DNA from 3 places in the Actinoplanes sp. G11-F43 genome. Region 1 is predicted to be linked to each of the others. Evidence: riboswitches for the same ligand, from Rfam matches in the RefSeq annotation. Region 1 holds a riboswitch; each other region holds the start of a gene.

The links. A riboswitch is a leader RNA that binds a small molecule or an ion and turns the genes downstream of it on or off. The one in region 1 is predicted to bind cyclic di-AMP.
Region 2: another riboswitch for cyclic di-AMP. It lies ahead of ACQ0O7_RS01390 (C40 family peptidase); the one in region 1 lies ahead of ACQ0O7_RS08100 (coiled-coil domain-containing protein).
Region 3: another riboswitch for cyclic di-AMP. It lies ahead of ACQ0O7_RS03940 (transglycosylase family protein); the one in region 1 lies ahead of ACQ0O7_RS08100 (coiled-coil domain-containing protein).

What each region holds. Positions count from the first base shown of each region.
Region 1 is NZ_JBNZCE010000006.1:160,838-165,750, reverse strand. Features, by position in the region: gene ACQ0O7_RS08110 (ABC transporter ATP-binding protein) at 1-765, shown strand, start outside; gene ACQ0O7_RS08115 (ABC transporter permease) at 1-2, shown strand, start outside; gene ACQ0O7_RS08105 (coiled-coil domain-containing protein) at 794-1,834, opposite strand; cyclic di-AMP (ydaO/yuaA leader) riboswitch at 1,833-1,970, opposite strand; cyclic di-AMP (ydaO/yuaA leader) riboswitch at 2,178-2,310, shown strand; gene ACQ0O7_RS08100 (coiled-coil domain-containing protein) at 2,315-3,349, shown strand; gene ACQ0O7_RS08095 (glycoside hydrolase family 65 protein) at 3,413-4,913, opposite strand, start outside.
Region 2 is NZ_JBNZCE010000002.1:113,021-117,933, reverse strand. Features, by position in the region: gene rsmH (16S rRNA (cytosine(1402)-N(4))-methyltransferase RsmH) at 1-618, opposite strand, end outside; gene mraZ (division/cell wall cluster transcriptional repressor MraZ) at 765-1,196, opposite strand; gene ACQ0O7_RS01390 (C40 family peptidase) at 1,777-2,562, opposite strand; cyclic di-AMP (ydaO/yuaA leader) riboswitch at 2,602-2,794, opposite strand; gene ACQ0O7_RS01385 (MurT ligase domain-containing protein) at 3,163-4,383, shown strand; gene ACQ0O7_RS01380 (type 1 glutamine amidotransferase) at 4,373-4,913, shown strand, end outside.
Region 3 is NZ_JBNZCE010000004.1:34,894-39,806, forward strand. Features, by position in the region: gene ACQ0O7_RS03925 (DNA glycosylase AlkZ-like family protein) at 1-292, opposite strand, end outside; gene ACQ0O7_RS03930 (GNAT family N-acetyltransferase) at 307-912, opposite strand; gene ACQ0O7_RS03935 (saccharopine dehydrogenase family protein) at 1,005-2,231, opposite strand; cyclic di-AMP (ydaO/yuaA leader) riboswitch at 2,378-2,551, shown strand; gene ACQ0O7_RS03940 (transglycosylase family protein) at 2,552-3,097, shown strand; tRNA gene ACQ0O7_RS03945 (tRNA-Arg) at 3,146-3,221, opposite strand; gene ACQ0O7_RS03950 (ExeM/NucH family extracellular endonuclease) at 3,620-4,913, shown strand, end outside.

The sequences.
Region 1 (4,913 bases):
GACAGCGAGCGCACCCCCACCGTCATCGCGGACAACGCCCACATCATCTACCGCGTCCAGCAGGGCGCCGCCCCGAACTCCAGCCCGCTGGCCAGTTTCAAGCGGCTGGTGACCGGAGCGAAGGCCGGCAACATCCGCGAGGTGCACGCGGTCAAGGGTGTGAGCTTCATCGCCTACAAGGGCGAGGCGATCGGCCTGATCGGCACCAACGGCTCCGGCAAGTCGACGCTGCTGCGCGCGGTGGCCGGGCTGCTGCCGGTCTCCAAGGGCGCGATCTACGCGTCCGGCCAGCCGTCGCTGCTCGGTGTCAACGCGGCCCTGATGAACGAGCTGCCCGGCGACCGCAACGTGGAGCTGGGCTGCCTGGCGATGGGCATGTCGCCGGCCGAGGTGGCGGCGAAGAAGCAGGAGATCATCGACTTCTCCGGCATCAACGACAAGGGCGACTTCTCGTCGCTGCCGATGCGGACCTACTCCTCCGGCATGGGCGCCCGGCTGCGGTTCTCCATCGCCGCCGCGAAGCAGCACGACGTGCTGCTGATCGACGAGGCGCTGGCCACCGGCGACGCCAAATTCCGCAAGCGCAGCGAGCAGCGGGTCCGTGAGCTGCGCGGCCAGGCGGGCACGGTGTTCCTGGTCAGCCACAGCGAACAGTCGATCCGGGACACCTGCGACAGGTGCATCTGGCTGGAGGCCGGCACGATCCGCGCCGACGGCCCGACCGCCGACGTGATGAAAGAGTACGAGGCCTACACCCGCAGGTGATAGGCCTCGTAGCCGCCGGCGCGTGCGGTCAGCCGTCGATCGACAGATGCACGTGGTTGGTGTGGTCGCTGGACGGGTCGCCGCCCGCCCCGCTGTAGGCCCGCCAGCCACTGCTCGGTAGCCAGATCCGGCGGTACCAGATCACGTAGAGCACATCGAGCTTGCCGGCGTTGTTGATGAAGTAGTTCGCCAGGTTGTCGCCATAGCGCTTGTCCGCACCGGTGGCGTCGCCGCCGAAGGTGCCCTTCTCGGAGGAGAAGTCACAGGCCCGGCCCTTGGGGTGCTCACCGCTGTTCTGGGTGCGCCAGCACTTGGTGAATCGGGTGAACCCGGCGGACTTGGCCTGCTTCAGCGCGTGCAGGGTGCGCGGGGTGAGGCAGCCGCCGGTGCCGGTCGGGTCGGTCTCGGTGCAACCCGACCCGAGATTGCCGGGAGCCGGCTGGGCGGAGGCACTGCCACCGCCGTCGGAGGAACTGCCCGCCGCGGCGCCCTGGTTCGCCTTCTTCAGCGCGGCCTCGGCGTTCTGCTTCTGCTTCGCCATCACGGTGACCTGCTTGCTCTGGTCCTTGATGGTGACGTCGAGAGCCGTCTTGGCCTTCTGCTGGGTGTCCAGGGTGGTCTTGATGTCCTGGATCGCCCGGTTCTGGTCGGTCGCCACCAGCGCCAGGGTCTCGGCCCGCCCGAGGAAGCCCTCGGCCGAGTCGGAGCCGAGCAGGGTGGCCATCGGCCCGGCGCGGCCGGCCGTGTAGGCCTGGGTCGCCAGCAGGTCGAGGGTCTTCTGCTTGGGGCCCACCTCGGCGTCCAGCCGCTTGATCTCGGCGGCCAGCTTGACCTGCTGCTCCTTGGAGGCCTTGAGCTTCTTCTGGGCCTTGACGTAGCCGCTGGAGGCCTTCTCGAGCTGCTCGATGAGGGACTTGGAGCCGCCCTCGCCGTCGTCTCCGGAGTCGCCGGGGGCGGTGAGGATGGGGGCCGCGGAGGCCGCCGTGGGGGCGTAGGCCAGTCCGCACGCGGCGACGAGCAGCGCCATCAATGCCGCTAATCGCCGCGCAGTGTTCTGCTGCACAGGCATTTCCTTCCGTCGGCCGCCGACCGGGTTAGCTGACGGGTTCGGGACGAAGGAAATCCCTACCGCTGTGCGCGGATTCACCCCGGAGAACAAATGGATCCCCGGCTCGTCATTGATGACGATTAGGCGGCGGTTCCCGCGCGGGAACCGCCACGACCATACCCACTCGATCCAAGTATCGACAGTTCTGGTACGCGTTGCATTTGCCCCGATACACGCCGTGACAGCAATTACGGATAGTCAGTGGACAGTAACGGCATTGGCCCTCACCGGGGCCTGATCCATGGCGATATCTCGGGTAAACTGGCCGCCGGTCCTGCCAGGACGGCACCGCCCCCGAGTTGCCGGCAGGCCACCGCCCAATCGTCGCGAGACGAACCGGGGAACCAGGTCACTGGGGTGTATCCGCAGTTGCGGTAGGGATTGCTTCCGTCCCGAACCCGTCAGCTAACTCGGTCGGCGGAGTCACGGAAGGAACTGTTGATGACAGCAAGTCCCCGCCGGTGGCTGATACTTGCCCTGGCACCGCTGGTGACCGCCGCGATGCTCCTGGCACCGGCCTCGCCCGCGTCCGCGGAACCCGGTGACGAGAACCCGGCGCCGTCTTCGGAGACGAAGTCGGACGGGCTCATGTCGAGCCTGATGGAGTCGACCAACCGGCGTTTCGTCTCCGCGAAGGCGGCCGTGGCCGCCTCCACCAAGAACCAGAAGAAGCTGGCCGGCGAGATCAAGGCGGCCGAGTCCCGCCGGGACGTGCTGATCCCCGAGGTCAACTCGATCGCCCGTCAGCAGTACCTGACCGGCAACCTGAGCACCGTCACCTTCCTGCTGGACAGCAGCTCCTCGGACGACTTCCTGAGCAAGGCGGTCTCGCTCGAGGAGATCAACACGCTGCACGACAAGAAGCTGAGCGAGCTCAACGCGGTGATCGAAGAGGTCACCAGCAAGAAGGCGGCTCTCGACGCCGAACTCAAGAACGAGAAGCAGCAGCTCGACGTCCTGGCGAAGCAGAAGGAATCGGCCGAGAAGCAGCTCGACCTGGTCGGCGCCAGCACCGGCATCAACCAGACCGTCAACCAGGGCCTGGTGGACGCCAAGTCGGACAAGGCGAAGGCCGCGCCGCGCAACTCCAGCGGGGGCTTCTCCGCCGAGGGATGCACCGAGAAGGACCCCACCACCAGCGGTTGCATCACCAAGCGCACGCTGAACATGTACAAAGAGACCAAGAAGGCCGGCTTCGACATGTTCGTCGGGTGCTTCCGCACCGGCGGGCCGTTCGAGCACCCCAAGGGCCGGGCCTGTGACTGGTCGTTGCAGAAGAGCGGATTCTCCTCGGCGGACAGCACCAAGGAGATGAAGTACGGCAACAACCTCACCGCGTTCCTGGTACGGAACGCCGACGCACTCGGGATCTACTACGTGATCTGGTACAAGCAGATCTGGTTCCCGGCGTCGGGCTGGAAGGCGTACCACGGTGTCAGTGATCACACCGACCACGTACACGTCTCCATGCTGTAACGACACGTAGAAAAGCGCCCCCGCCCTCTTCCACGAGAGCGGGGGCGTTTTCCTTGTGGTCGGTCAGTGCACCGCGCGGCGGACCGGGGCCCGGCCGTGCGGCTGGACCGGCGCCGGGCCGGCCGGCACCGCGGCGGGGATCGGCATGGTCACCGGGCGGACCTGGGTGACCTCGATCTCCTTACCGTGGTGCAGCAGGGTCAGCCGGGCCTGCCCGCCACCGTTGCGCAGCGAGTAGGTCACCTCGTCCGCAGTGACGCTCACCCGCAGCCGCAGCTCCCGCCAGAGCAGCGAGAACTCCAGGTTGTTGATCCGGCTGGGCAGCCGCGGCGCGAAGCTGAGCTGGCCGTTGAAGTCCCGCATGCCGCCCAGCCCGGCGACCAGCGAGATCCAGGTGCCGGCCAGCGACGCCACGTGCACGCCGTCCCGCGCGTTCTGGTGCAGGTCGTGCAGGTCCATCAGGGCGGCCTCGCCCAGATAGTCGTGGGCCAGCTCCAGGTGCCCGGTCTCGGCCGCCAGGACGGCCTGGATGCAGGCGGACAGCGACGAGTCCCGGACGGTCCGGGCGTCGTAGTAGGCGAAGTTGCGCACCTTCTCCTCCGGCGTGAACGCGTCACCCCGGATGTACATCGCCATCACGATGTCGGCCTGCTTGATGACCTGCTTGCGGTACAGGTCGAAGTACGGGTAGTTGAGCAGCAGCGGGTACCCCTCCGGCGGGGTGTTCTCGAAGTCCCACTCCTGCAGCCGGGTGAAGCCCTCGCACTGCTGGTGCACACCCAGTTCCTTGTCGTACGGCAGGTGCACGGCAGCCGCCGCGTCCCGCCACGACGCCGTCTCCTCGTCGTCCACACCCAGCTTGCGGGCCAGGTCCGGATGCCGCTTGCAGGCCTCGACCGCGGTCATCAGGTTCTGCTGCGCCATCAGGTTGGTGTAGATGTTGTCGTTCACGATGGCGGTGTACTCGTCCGGACCGGTGACACCGTCGATGTGGAAGCGCCCGTGCCGGTCGTGGTGCCCCAGCGAACGCCACAGCCGCGCGGTCTCCACCAGCAGCTCCAGGCCGACCTCACGCTCGAAGTCGTAGTCGCCGGTGGCCTGCACGTACCGGCGGACCGCGTCGGCGATGTCGGCGGCGATGTGGAAGCCCGCGGTGCCGGCCGGCCAGTACCCGGAGCACTCCTGACCGCGGATGGTCCGCCACGGGAACGCCGCGCCCTGCAGACCGAGCGTCTGCGCCCGCTCCCGGGCCAGGTCCAGGGTCGAGTGCCGCCAGCGCAGCACGTCGGCCGCCGCGGACGGCTGGGTGTAGGTCAGGGCGGGCAGCACGAAGGTCTCGGCGTCCCAGAAGGTGTGGCCGTCGTACCCCGGTCCGGTCAGGCCCTTGGAGCCGATCGGGCGCTGCTCGGCCCGGGCGCCGGCCTGCAACGTGTGGAAGAGGCCGAAGCGGACCGCCTGCTGGACCTCCGGGTCACCCTCGACCTTGACGTCGGAGTGGTCCCAGAACGCGTCCAGGTAGTCCTCCTGCTGCTGGACCAGGCCGTCCCAGCCGTCCAGCCGGGCG
Region 2 (4,913 bases), on a different contig from region 1:
CCGCACGATCGACTGGACGATCCGCGAGGCGAACTTCTCCTCGCCGTACTGCCGCAAAACGCGAACAAGATCACCCGGTTCGTACGAGTTGACGATCTCCTCGGCCGTCACGCCGCGGGACTGGTCCATCCGCATGTCCAACGGAGCGTCCTGCGCGTACGCGAAACCCCGGTCCGCCTCGTCCAGCTGCAACGACGACACCCCGAGATCGAACAGGCCGCTGTGGATCGCCGGAACGTCCAGCTCGGCGAGGACCCGCGGCAGCTCGTCGTAGACGGCGTGCATCAGGTGCGCCCGGTCACCGAACCGGATCAGCCGGTGCCGTGCGTGCTCCAGCGCCTCGGTGTCCCGGTCCAGTCCGATCAGGACGACATCCGGGTACCGCTGCAGAACCGCCTCGGCGTGCCCGCCCAGACCCAGCGTGAAGTCGACGTGGACGGCACCCGGCAGCCTGAGGGCGGGATCGAGCAGTTCCAAGCAGCGCTCGAGCAGCACCGGCACGTGTGTGCCTCGCGGCTCCCCCATGTCAAACCCCCATGCCGTACCGGCTCGCGTCTCACTCGTCTGTTCCATGTTGCTGTCCGGCCCGGTCGCCCGTCCGTACCGCCAGATCCCCATCCGCTCTCATGACCCGCGCCGGCGAACCGGCCCGGACACGCGCCTGGCGCCGGGGAAGAGGCGCCAGGAGCGGGAGCGGCTGGAGATCTCGAGGTACGGCGAGAGTGGCTTCCGGGCCGAACCGACGGCCCACCGAGTGCCACGCCCTACAGTCCGCCGGGCAGCACCCCCTCCTCGATGTCGGCGAAGTCTTCCTCGCTCGCCGAGAGGTAGTCGTCCCAGGACTGCTTGTCCCAGATCTCGACCCGGGTGCTCGCACCGATCACCACTAGATCGCGACCAAGACTGGCATACTCCCGCAAATGGACCGGAATCGTCACCCGGCCCTGCTTGTCGGGCACTTCATCGTGGGCACTCGCGAAGAACACCCGGCTATAAGCCCGAGCGGCCTTGTTGGTGACCGGAGCCTCACGTAGCTGACCGGCGATGCGCTGGAACTCCGGCATCGGGAACACGTAAAGACAGCGCTCCTGCCCCTTCGTGATCACGACACCTCCCGCCAGCTCATCACGGAACTTAGCCGGAAGGATCAGCCGGCCCTTCTCGTCGAGGCGCGGAGTGTGCGTGCCGAGGAACATCGGCCCCCACCCTTTGCCGTGGCGACCGCTCCATCGCGGAGGGAGTGGACCGCCGTGTCAACTCGGGCCGGCAGGTCCGGCGTCGCTCCTCCGCCCTGCCACTGCGCTCCACTCTACTCCACTTCCCTCCACCTGCAACCCGAACGCGTCCACTCCCGAGCCGTTTTCGCAGACGTTGTCGCAGCTCAACGGCGGTGGAGGGGAATGGGGGCCCGGACCATGATCCACTCCGTCCAGTTTCCGACATCGAGCGCTCCAGGTCGCAAATCCCCCGACTTGTCCCCCGGAAAAGTCCGGGCCCACGCTCGGGTGGAGGAAAGTGGAGCGACCCCGGGGAGGAAAGTGGAGTGCCGGAGGGTCGAGACAGGACCCTCGGGGCGCGTACCCGATCGGGGTGTTGAAGCAGCCCCCGGACATGCCTGTGGGGCGTGACCCGCGCCCGGGTCACGCCCCACAGAAGGCGTTGCTATTCCTTACTTACTAGAGACGCTGCGCGACAGTCCCCACTAGAGACGCTGCGCGACAGTCCCCACTAGAGACGCTGCGCGACAGTGCTCAACTACGTGCCGCTGCGCGACGGTCAGGCGACCAGCCGCTTCACGACGTAGTTCTTGCTCCAGATCTTGTGCTTGCCGACGCGCTTGCCGGTGCTCGGCGAGTCGTACATGTATCCGTTGCCGGCATAGATACCGGCGTGGTAGCCGTACGAGCCGTTACGGAAGATGATCAGGTCGCCGACCTTCTTGTTCTTCTTGGCGACCGACTTGCCGTACTTCTGCTGCGAGTTGGCCTTGTGCGGCAGCTTCTTGCCGGCGGCCTTCTTGTACACGTACTTGGTGAAGCCGGAGCAGTCGAAGCGCTTCGGGCCGGACGCGCCGTACTTGTAGAGCGCGCCCTTGTGCTTCTTGGCCTCGGCGAGGATCTTGGCGCCACTGGCGACGACCTTGACCTTGACCTTGGAGGTCACCTTCTGGTTGTACCCGGAGCCGGTGAAGACGGTCCGGACGTAGAGGGTGCTCTTGGGCTTGGCCGTCAGCGTGACCGCTTTGCTGCCGACCTTGCCGCTGTCCAGGTTGCGCCACGCGCCGTTGCTGTAGCCCTGGAGACGGACGGTGCCCTTGGCGACCTTGCCGGTGGCCGGGTCGATCACCTTGGCGGTGACCTTGAGGGTGGAACCCCATTTGAGGTTCCGGGTGCTGGTCGTGGCGGCCAGCTTGGGGGTGACCTTCGCGGCGGCCGACGAGGCGGCGACCGGGGTGACGGCGGTGGTCGACGCGGCCGCGGCGGGCGAGGCGGCGATCAACTGGCCGGCACAGAGGCAGAGACCCAGAGACAGTGCGACGGTGCCGGGGCCGAATGCGGGCATGCGGCGGCGACGGCTCGAACTGTGTTCGTGCACGGTAGAGATTTCCCTCCGGCACGCCTGCGAGGTTAGCTGTCGGGTTCGGGCGGAAGGGCTTGCCCGGCCGCGGGTGGGCGGCTTCACCCCAAGGTTTCTCCCTGGGTGCGGCTCGCCGTGAAGCGAGTCGCGGGGAGAGACCGCGAATGGGTCCCCCGTCCCTGCCCCCGATTGCCTTGGTTGTCGGCTTGCTTGCTGTGTCGCACCGTCCGGCCCGGGGCAGGGCTCGGCGTGAACCGATCCGGTGCGGCCGGCGGCGGTGTGCTGCCGGCTGATCCTTGGTACCCGACTCGGCCCATGATCGTCAGCATGAGGACGATCACCCTAGGTAATCGACACAAAAGCTCATGTCCAATTTGTAAGCTCCGGAAAACAAATGCCGCGACGCAAAGTGATCGGTTCACTACAAGCAGTCGAAGGTTACGGGTGAATCAGAACACACAATTAGTTGAGCACCACGTCCGAAAAGCCCGGACCGGGGAAAACTCCGAATAGGCCGTGATCTTGATGGTCTGGCAACGCGACGTAACCTTCGAGTCCGGTACCCTCGCTGGCGTGACGGACGGAATGCCTCTCATCGCCAAGGTCGCGACCTCGGTGTCGAAGACCGCTGCGGCGCTCTCCAGGGCCGCGGGCCGCGGCGACGGTTCGGTGATCGGTGGCTGGATCGGCCTCAAGATCGACCCCGACCTGCTCGCCCACCTCGCGGCCGGACGCGCCGTCGCGCTGGTCTCCGGCACCAACGGCAAGACCACCACGACCCGCTTCACCGCGGCCGCCGTCGGGGTCCTCGGCCGGGTCGCCACCAACGGTTACGGCGCCAACATGCCGACCGGCCACACCTCGGCGCTGGCCAAGGAGGGGCACACCCCGTTCGCCGTGCTGGAGGTGGACGAGCACTACCTGGCCCAGGTCATCGACCAGACCAAGCCCAAGGTGGTGGCGCTGCTCAACCTCTCCCGCGACCAGCTGGACCGGGCGAAGGAGGTGGCGATGATGGCGCAGATGTGGAAGACCAAGCTCGCCTCCCACCCGGAGATCAAGGTGGTCGCCAACTGCGACGACCCGCTGGTGGTGTGGGCGGCCAGCGGCAGCCCGCAGGCCACCTGGTTCAGCGCCGGCCAGCGCTGGCTGGACGACTCGTTCGTCTGCCCGGAGAGCGGCCACCCGATCGAGCGCGCCCAGGGCGACTGGTGGTGCACCGGCTGCCCGCTGCGCCGGCCGCGCCCGCAGTGGGTGGTCGAGGACGAGGGTGTGATCGACCCGCGCGGTGACTGGCACCTGGTCAAGCTGCAGCTGCCCGGCCGGGTCAACGTGGGCAACGCGGCCACCGCGCTGGCCGTCGCCGCCGAGTTCGGGGTCCGCCCGATCGAGGCGCTGCGCCCGCTCGCCGGGGTGGCGTCGATCGCCGGGCGCTACGCCCAGGTGGACAAGGACGGCCGCAACATCCGGCTGCTGCTGGCGAAGAACCCGGCGAGCTGGCTGGAGGCCTTCGACATGGCCGACCAGGCGCCGACACTGCTCTCGATCAACGCCCGGGACCCCGACGGGCTGGACACGTCGTGGCTCTGGGACGTCGACTTCTCCCCGCTGCGCGACCGGCCGGTGCTGATCACCGGGGACCGGGCGTACGACCTGGCCGTCCGCCTCCAGGTGAACCAGGTGCAGTTCCGGCACGTACAGACTTTCGACGAGGCGCTCCGGTCCGTGCCGCCCGGCCGTCTCGAAGTGATCGCCAACTACACGGCGTTCCAGGACATCCGAGCGGAGTTGGACCGTGTCAACTGAGGCCCTGCGGATCGTGTGGATCTACCCCGATCTGCTCTCGACCTACGGCGACCGCGGCAACCTGCTGATCCTGGCCGCCCGGGCGGCGGCCCGGGGCATCCCGGTGGAGACCTACGAGGTCCGCTCGGATCAGCGGATGCCCAACTCGGCCGACATCTACCTGATCGGCGGTGGCGAGGACGGCCCGCAGGCGCTGGCCGCCCAGCGCCTGCTCGCCGACGGCGGTCTGCACCAGGCGGTCCACCAGGGCGCCGCGGTATTGTCGATCTGCGCGGGTTACCAGTTGCTCGGTCACTCGTTCTTCGCCAAGGGGGCGAAGTGCGCCGGGCTGGGCCTGCTCGACGTCCACTCGGACCGGGGTGAGACCCGGGCGGTGGGCGAGCTGCGCGGCGACATCGACCCCCGGCTGGGGCTGCCGGCGCTGACCGGTTTTGAGAACCACGGCGGCCGCACCCACGTCGGCCAGCACGCCGCACCGCTGGCCCGGGTCACCGCGGGCATCGGCAACGACGGTCAGACCGAGGGCGCCT
Region 3 (4,913 bases), on a different contig from region 1:
CCGCCGCGTCGTCGTCACCGATCGGCCACAGCTGCTCCACCAGGGCCGGCAGGTCGGCGCGCCGGTGCAGGTGCGGGGCGCCGCGGGCGGCCCAGACGGTGATCAGGCGGTCGTCGGCGCCGACGTCGGCGGTGGTCCGGGCGGCGAGGGCCACGTGGGGGGAGCCAGGTGTGTACTCCTGCACACCCAGGTCGAGCAGCGGCAGGTCGGCGGGCCGGTCACCGGTGCGTCCGGCCAGCCCCTGCGCGGCGACCCGGTAGGCCATCACCCGCTCGCGATCCACCTCGATCATGGTCGGACACCCCCTCACCGCCGACCGTACCGCCGCGAGGCGACGTTCCTCCGGCGATCGTCGCGGGTGTCGGCGCGCCCCTCCACGTACTCCCAGGTGTCCAGGTGCACCGGACCGTACGGCCCGGTCTGCTGGATCGCCGGCTCGGCGGCCGGGCGGTACCCGCAGCGACGGGCCACCGACGTGCTCGCGGTGTTGCCCCGGTCGATCCGCAGCAGCAGCCGGCGCAGCCGCAGGTTGTCCATCGCGAACGCGGTGAGCAGGGAGAGTGCCGCCGAGGCCAGGCCGCGGCGGCGAAAGGGCAGGCCGACCAGATAGCCCAGCTCGGCCTCGTGGGCGTCGGCCCGCACGTTGAAGAGCAGCACCTCACCGAGCGGCCGGCCGCCGTCGGTGGTGATCGCGAGCTGGATCCGGCTGCCGTCGAGCCGGCCCCGGTGGGCACGCCGCAGATAGGCCAGCCCGGCCTCCACGTCGAACGGCGACGGCCGCAGTGTCCAGCGGGCGATGTCCGGCTCGTCCAGCAGCGCCACCAGATCGTCGAGATCCTCCCAGCGCCACTCGCGCAGGACGATGCCGTCCCCCGTCAGCCTCAGCGGGTAGGGCAGCGGGCTGACGGTCACCCCTGAATCGTGCCGGTAATTGCACCTTTAGTGCTAGTGGTCTTCGATGCGATCCGGGTCAGATCCTTGATACCGCTTTCGGCCGTTTCGGGTTAGGCCTCACCAGCGGTGATCTCCAATCCGGCGGCGCGCAGCCGGTCGACGAGGGCGTCGCCGATGCCGGTGGCCGGGGTCAGCACCCCACCGTCGGACTCCGGCAGACGATCCCGGTCCAGGGCCAGGGCCAGGGCGGATTCGCCGAGCATGACAGCCGTCGCGGCATACCCGGGATCGCCTTCGGCCCGGACCCGGGAGCGGTAGCGCGCCCCGGTCGTGGTGGTGGCGAAGATGTCCACGGTGAAGTGTCCATTGCGGCGGGTGGCCTCGTCCGGGCCGGTGCCGGGGGCGGGCAGGAGCCGGTCCAGCACGAACCGGACCGGCGGCACGGTCAGGCCGACGACCAGGCCGGTCATCAGGATCTTGGTGGCCCGGGCGAGGACCGGGGAGGCGGCGGAGGTGCCGACGCTCATCACCTCGCGGTAGCGGAACCCGCGGCCGTACGCCCACCCGCGCAGCGCGTTGCTCCGGCGCACCACCCGGGTGTTGTAGGAGGCCATCACGAACGGCGCCAGATGCCCGCGCAGTGTCGGGTGCACCGCGGAGCCGGGCAGGGTGAGCATGTCCGGCTGGCGGCCCAGGTCGGGTTCGGCCTCCCGGTCGGGGCTCAGCGAGTACGGGCTGGCGCCGATCCGCCGCAGCCGCCGGTCCCGTTTCATCTCGTCGATCTGGTGCCGCATCGAGTCGATGGTGCCGCCGCTGATCCCGCCGCGCATGCTGGTCACGACCAGTGTGGTGTCGGTGAGTTCGCCGGCGCCGTCGGCGCGGACCCGCTCATGCAGGACGTGCACCCCGATATCGGACGGGATCGAATCGAAGCCGCAGGAGTGCACGATCCGTGCACCGGTGCGCCGGGCGGTCTCATGGTTGTCGTCGATGCTGTCCCGGGCGAACAGCACCTCACCGGTCAGATCCACGTAGTCGGTGCCGGTCTCGGCGCAGGCGCGGGCCAGTGCCCGGCCGAACTTCGCGTACGGCCCCACGGTGGTCACCACCACCCGGGTCCGGGCGGCCATCGTGGTCAGGGCCCCGGTGTCGTGCGCGTCGGCGACCACGATGGGCAGTTTCAGGCCGAGCCGTTCCAGTCGCTGCGCGGACCGGCCGGCCAGCGCGAGCCGGGTGCCCTCCGGGGCGCTGCCGGCCAGATGCTTCGCCACCAGCGCTCCGACGAAACCCGAGGCACCGTAGACGATCACGTCGAACTCGCGCTGTCGATCGCTCATGGCTGCCGATTGTGCACCCTCCGTGGAGGGTTGGGTACCCGGCGCGGCGCGCCGGGATCAGCACGTTATCCACACAAAGGAAGATCAAAGCAGCTAATTTGTGACCAACAACTCCATTGCGACGGCCCGCACCACGCGGGCACCGCCGACCGGTAACGCCGAGTCCTGCCGCCGGTCGCGGATCTACACGAAACAGGCACGGAGCGGGGGACCCACACGTTCCTCGGCGCTACGGCGCCTCGGGGTGAAGCCGCCACGCGCGGCCGGGCACCTCTGCCCGAACCCGACAGCTGACCTCGCAGGCGTGGAGGAGAAAGCTCATGGTTCAGACAAGTGCACAGTTGAAGCGCGTCATCGGACTGACGATCGCGTGTGTCGCCGGAAGCGCCGTGCTGTCCGGGCCGGCCTCGGCCGTTCCCGCCGACATCAACTGGGACGCGATCGCGCGCTGCGAATCCGGTGGCAACTGGCGCATCAACACCGGCAACGGCTACTACGGCGGCCTGCAGTTCAGCCATGGCACCTGGCGGGCGTACGGCGGCGGCCGGTACGCCAGCACCGCCAACCGGGCCAGCAAGTCGGAGCAGATCCGCATCGCCGAGCGGGTGCTGCGCGGGCAGGGCATCGGCGCGTGGCCGACCTGCGGGCGCCGGCACGGCTACCAGCCCGCCTCCCGGGCCAAGAAGCGCACCTCGCACGTCCGCAAGGCCTCGAACGGCTCGTACGTGGTCCGCCGCGGCGACACCCTGGCCGGGATCGCCGACCGGTACGACGTGCGGGGTGGGTGGAAGGCGCTCTACCGGGCCAACGCCGGCACCCTGCGCAGCCCGCACCGGCTGGTGGTGGGGCAGCGCCTGAAGCTCTGAGCGAAGCCGGCCGGCCGCTCCGCGAGTGCGGGGCGGCCGGTGCGCGCATGGTGGGCCCGGCGCGACTTGAACGCGCGACCTACCGCTTAGGAGGCGGTTGCTCTATCCACTGAGCTACGAGCCCATGCTGATCTGTGCTGAGGGTACCAGGACGGCTCGGCTCCGGAGGTTGACGTACTCGATGTGGCCTGATCCGCCGATCCGTGCCGGTTGACCGATTTCGTCATCGGCATACCATTCCGCGCGGGAAGTTTTCCGGGGCGTGTCGGTGGATCTACATTTCGGCGACCGTACAAAAGCGAACAATGAACGGCGGGAAAATCCTCACTCCAATGTGCAGGGCATGACCTTTCCGTTACCTATCCGATTGTCTTTCGTCACCCGAACTACCTACGCTCCGGCGGATCTACTTCGTTCGGAGGGTCCACCTCGATGCGTTCCTACATACGCAGCGTGGGTGTCGCCGGACGGTCCATCCCCGTACCGAGCCCTGCCGGGTTCCGTGCGCTGGGTGCTGCCGTCATGGCGACCGCGCTTGGTCTCAGCCTCACCGGCCCGGTTTCCGCGGCCACCGATGTGCCGTTCATCAGCGAGATCCACTACGACAACGCCGGTGCCGACACCGGCGAGGCGATCGAGATCCAGGCCCCGGTCGGCTATGACCTGAGTGGCTGGAAGATCTACCTCTACAACGGGACCGGCGGCGTCACCTACAACCCGACCACGACGCTCAGCGGTGTGGTCCCGTCGTCCGGTGTGGTCGTCACCGAATACCCGGTCAACGGTCTGCAGAACGGTGACCCGGACGGCGTCGCGCTGGTGCAGCCGGACGGCACGGTCAGCGAGTTCATCAGCTACGAGGGCACCTTCACCGCGACGAACGGCCCGGCCGCGGGCCGGCTCAGCGTCGACATCGGAGTGGCCCAGACCGGCTCCTCGCCGGCCGGCCACTCACTGCAGAAGATCGACGGCAAGTGGACCGGGCCGGCGGCGAACAGCTTCGGCAAGGTCAACACCGCGCCGGCCACCCCCGAGGAGCCGGAGGAGCCGGGCGAGCCCGGCGCCGGCTGCGAGACCGCCGTCACCCACACGATCGCCCAGGTGCAGGGCACCGGTTCGGCGACGCCGCTGGCCGGTCAGGTGGTCACCGTCGAGGGCGTGGTCACCGCCGACCACCGCACCGGTGGCTACAACGGCATCTACATCCAGACGGCGGGCAGCGGTGGGGACCGTCCGGTCGCCGCGGGCACCCCCTCCGAGGCGATCTTCGTCTACCTGACCAACAACGCCGCCAACCACCCGTCGGTGGCCATCGGTGACACGGTCAAGGTGGCCGGCACGGTCAGCGAGTACAACTCGCTCACCCAGATCACCATCGGCGCGAAGGCCGACGTGGCGGTCTGCGCCACCGGCGCCACCCTGCCCACCCCGGTCCCGCTGACCCTGCCGCTGTCCGACGAGGCCCGGGAGTCCGCCGAGGGCATGCTGGTCGCCCCGGCCGGAACCTTCACGGTCTCCGAGGTCTACAACACCAACCGGTACGGCGAGGTCGTCCTCGCGGCCGGCGACACCCCGGCCCGGATCCCCACCGACGTGGCCCGGCCCGGCAGCCCCGCCGCCCTGGAGCGCAAGGCCGCCAACAAGGCCGGCCGGATCCTCGTCGACGACGGCCGGACCACCAACCTGGCCGAGGCCGGCCTGCCCCCGGCGTACATGGCCAAGGACAAGCCGCTGCGGGTCGGTGACTCGGTCCAGAAGTTCGGCCCGAGCGTGCTGGCCTACGGTTTCAGCGAGTGGCGCCTCCAGCCGGCCGAAC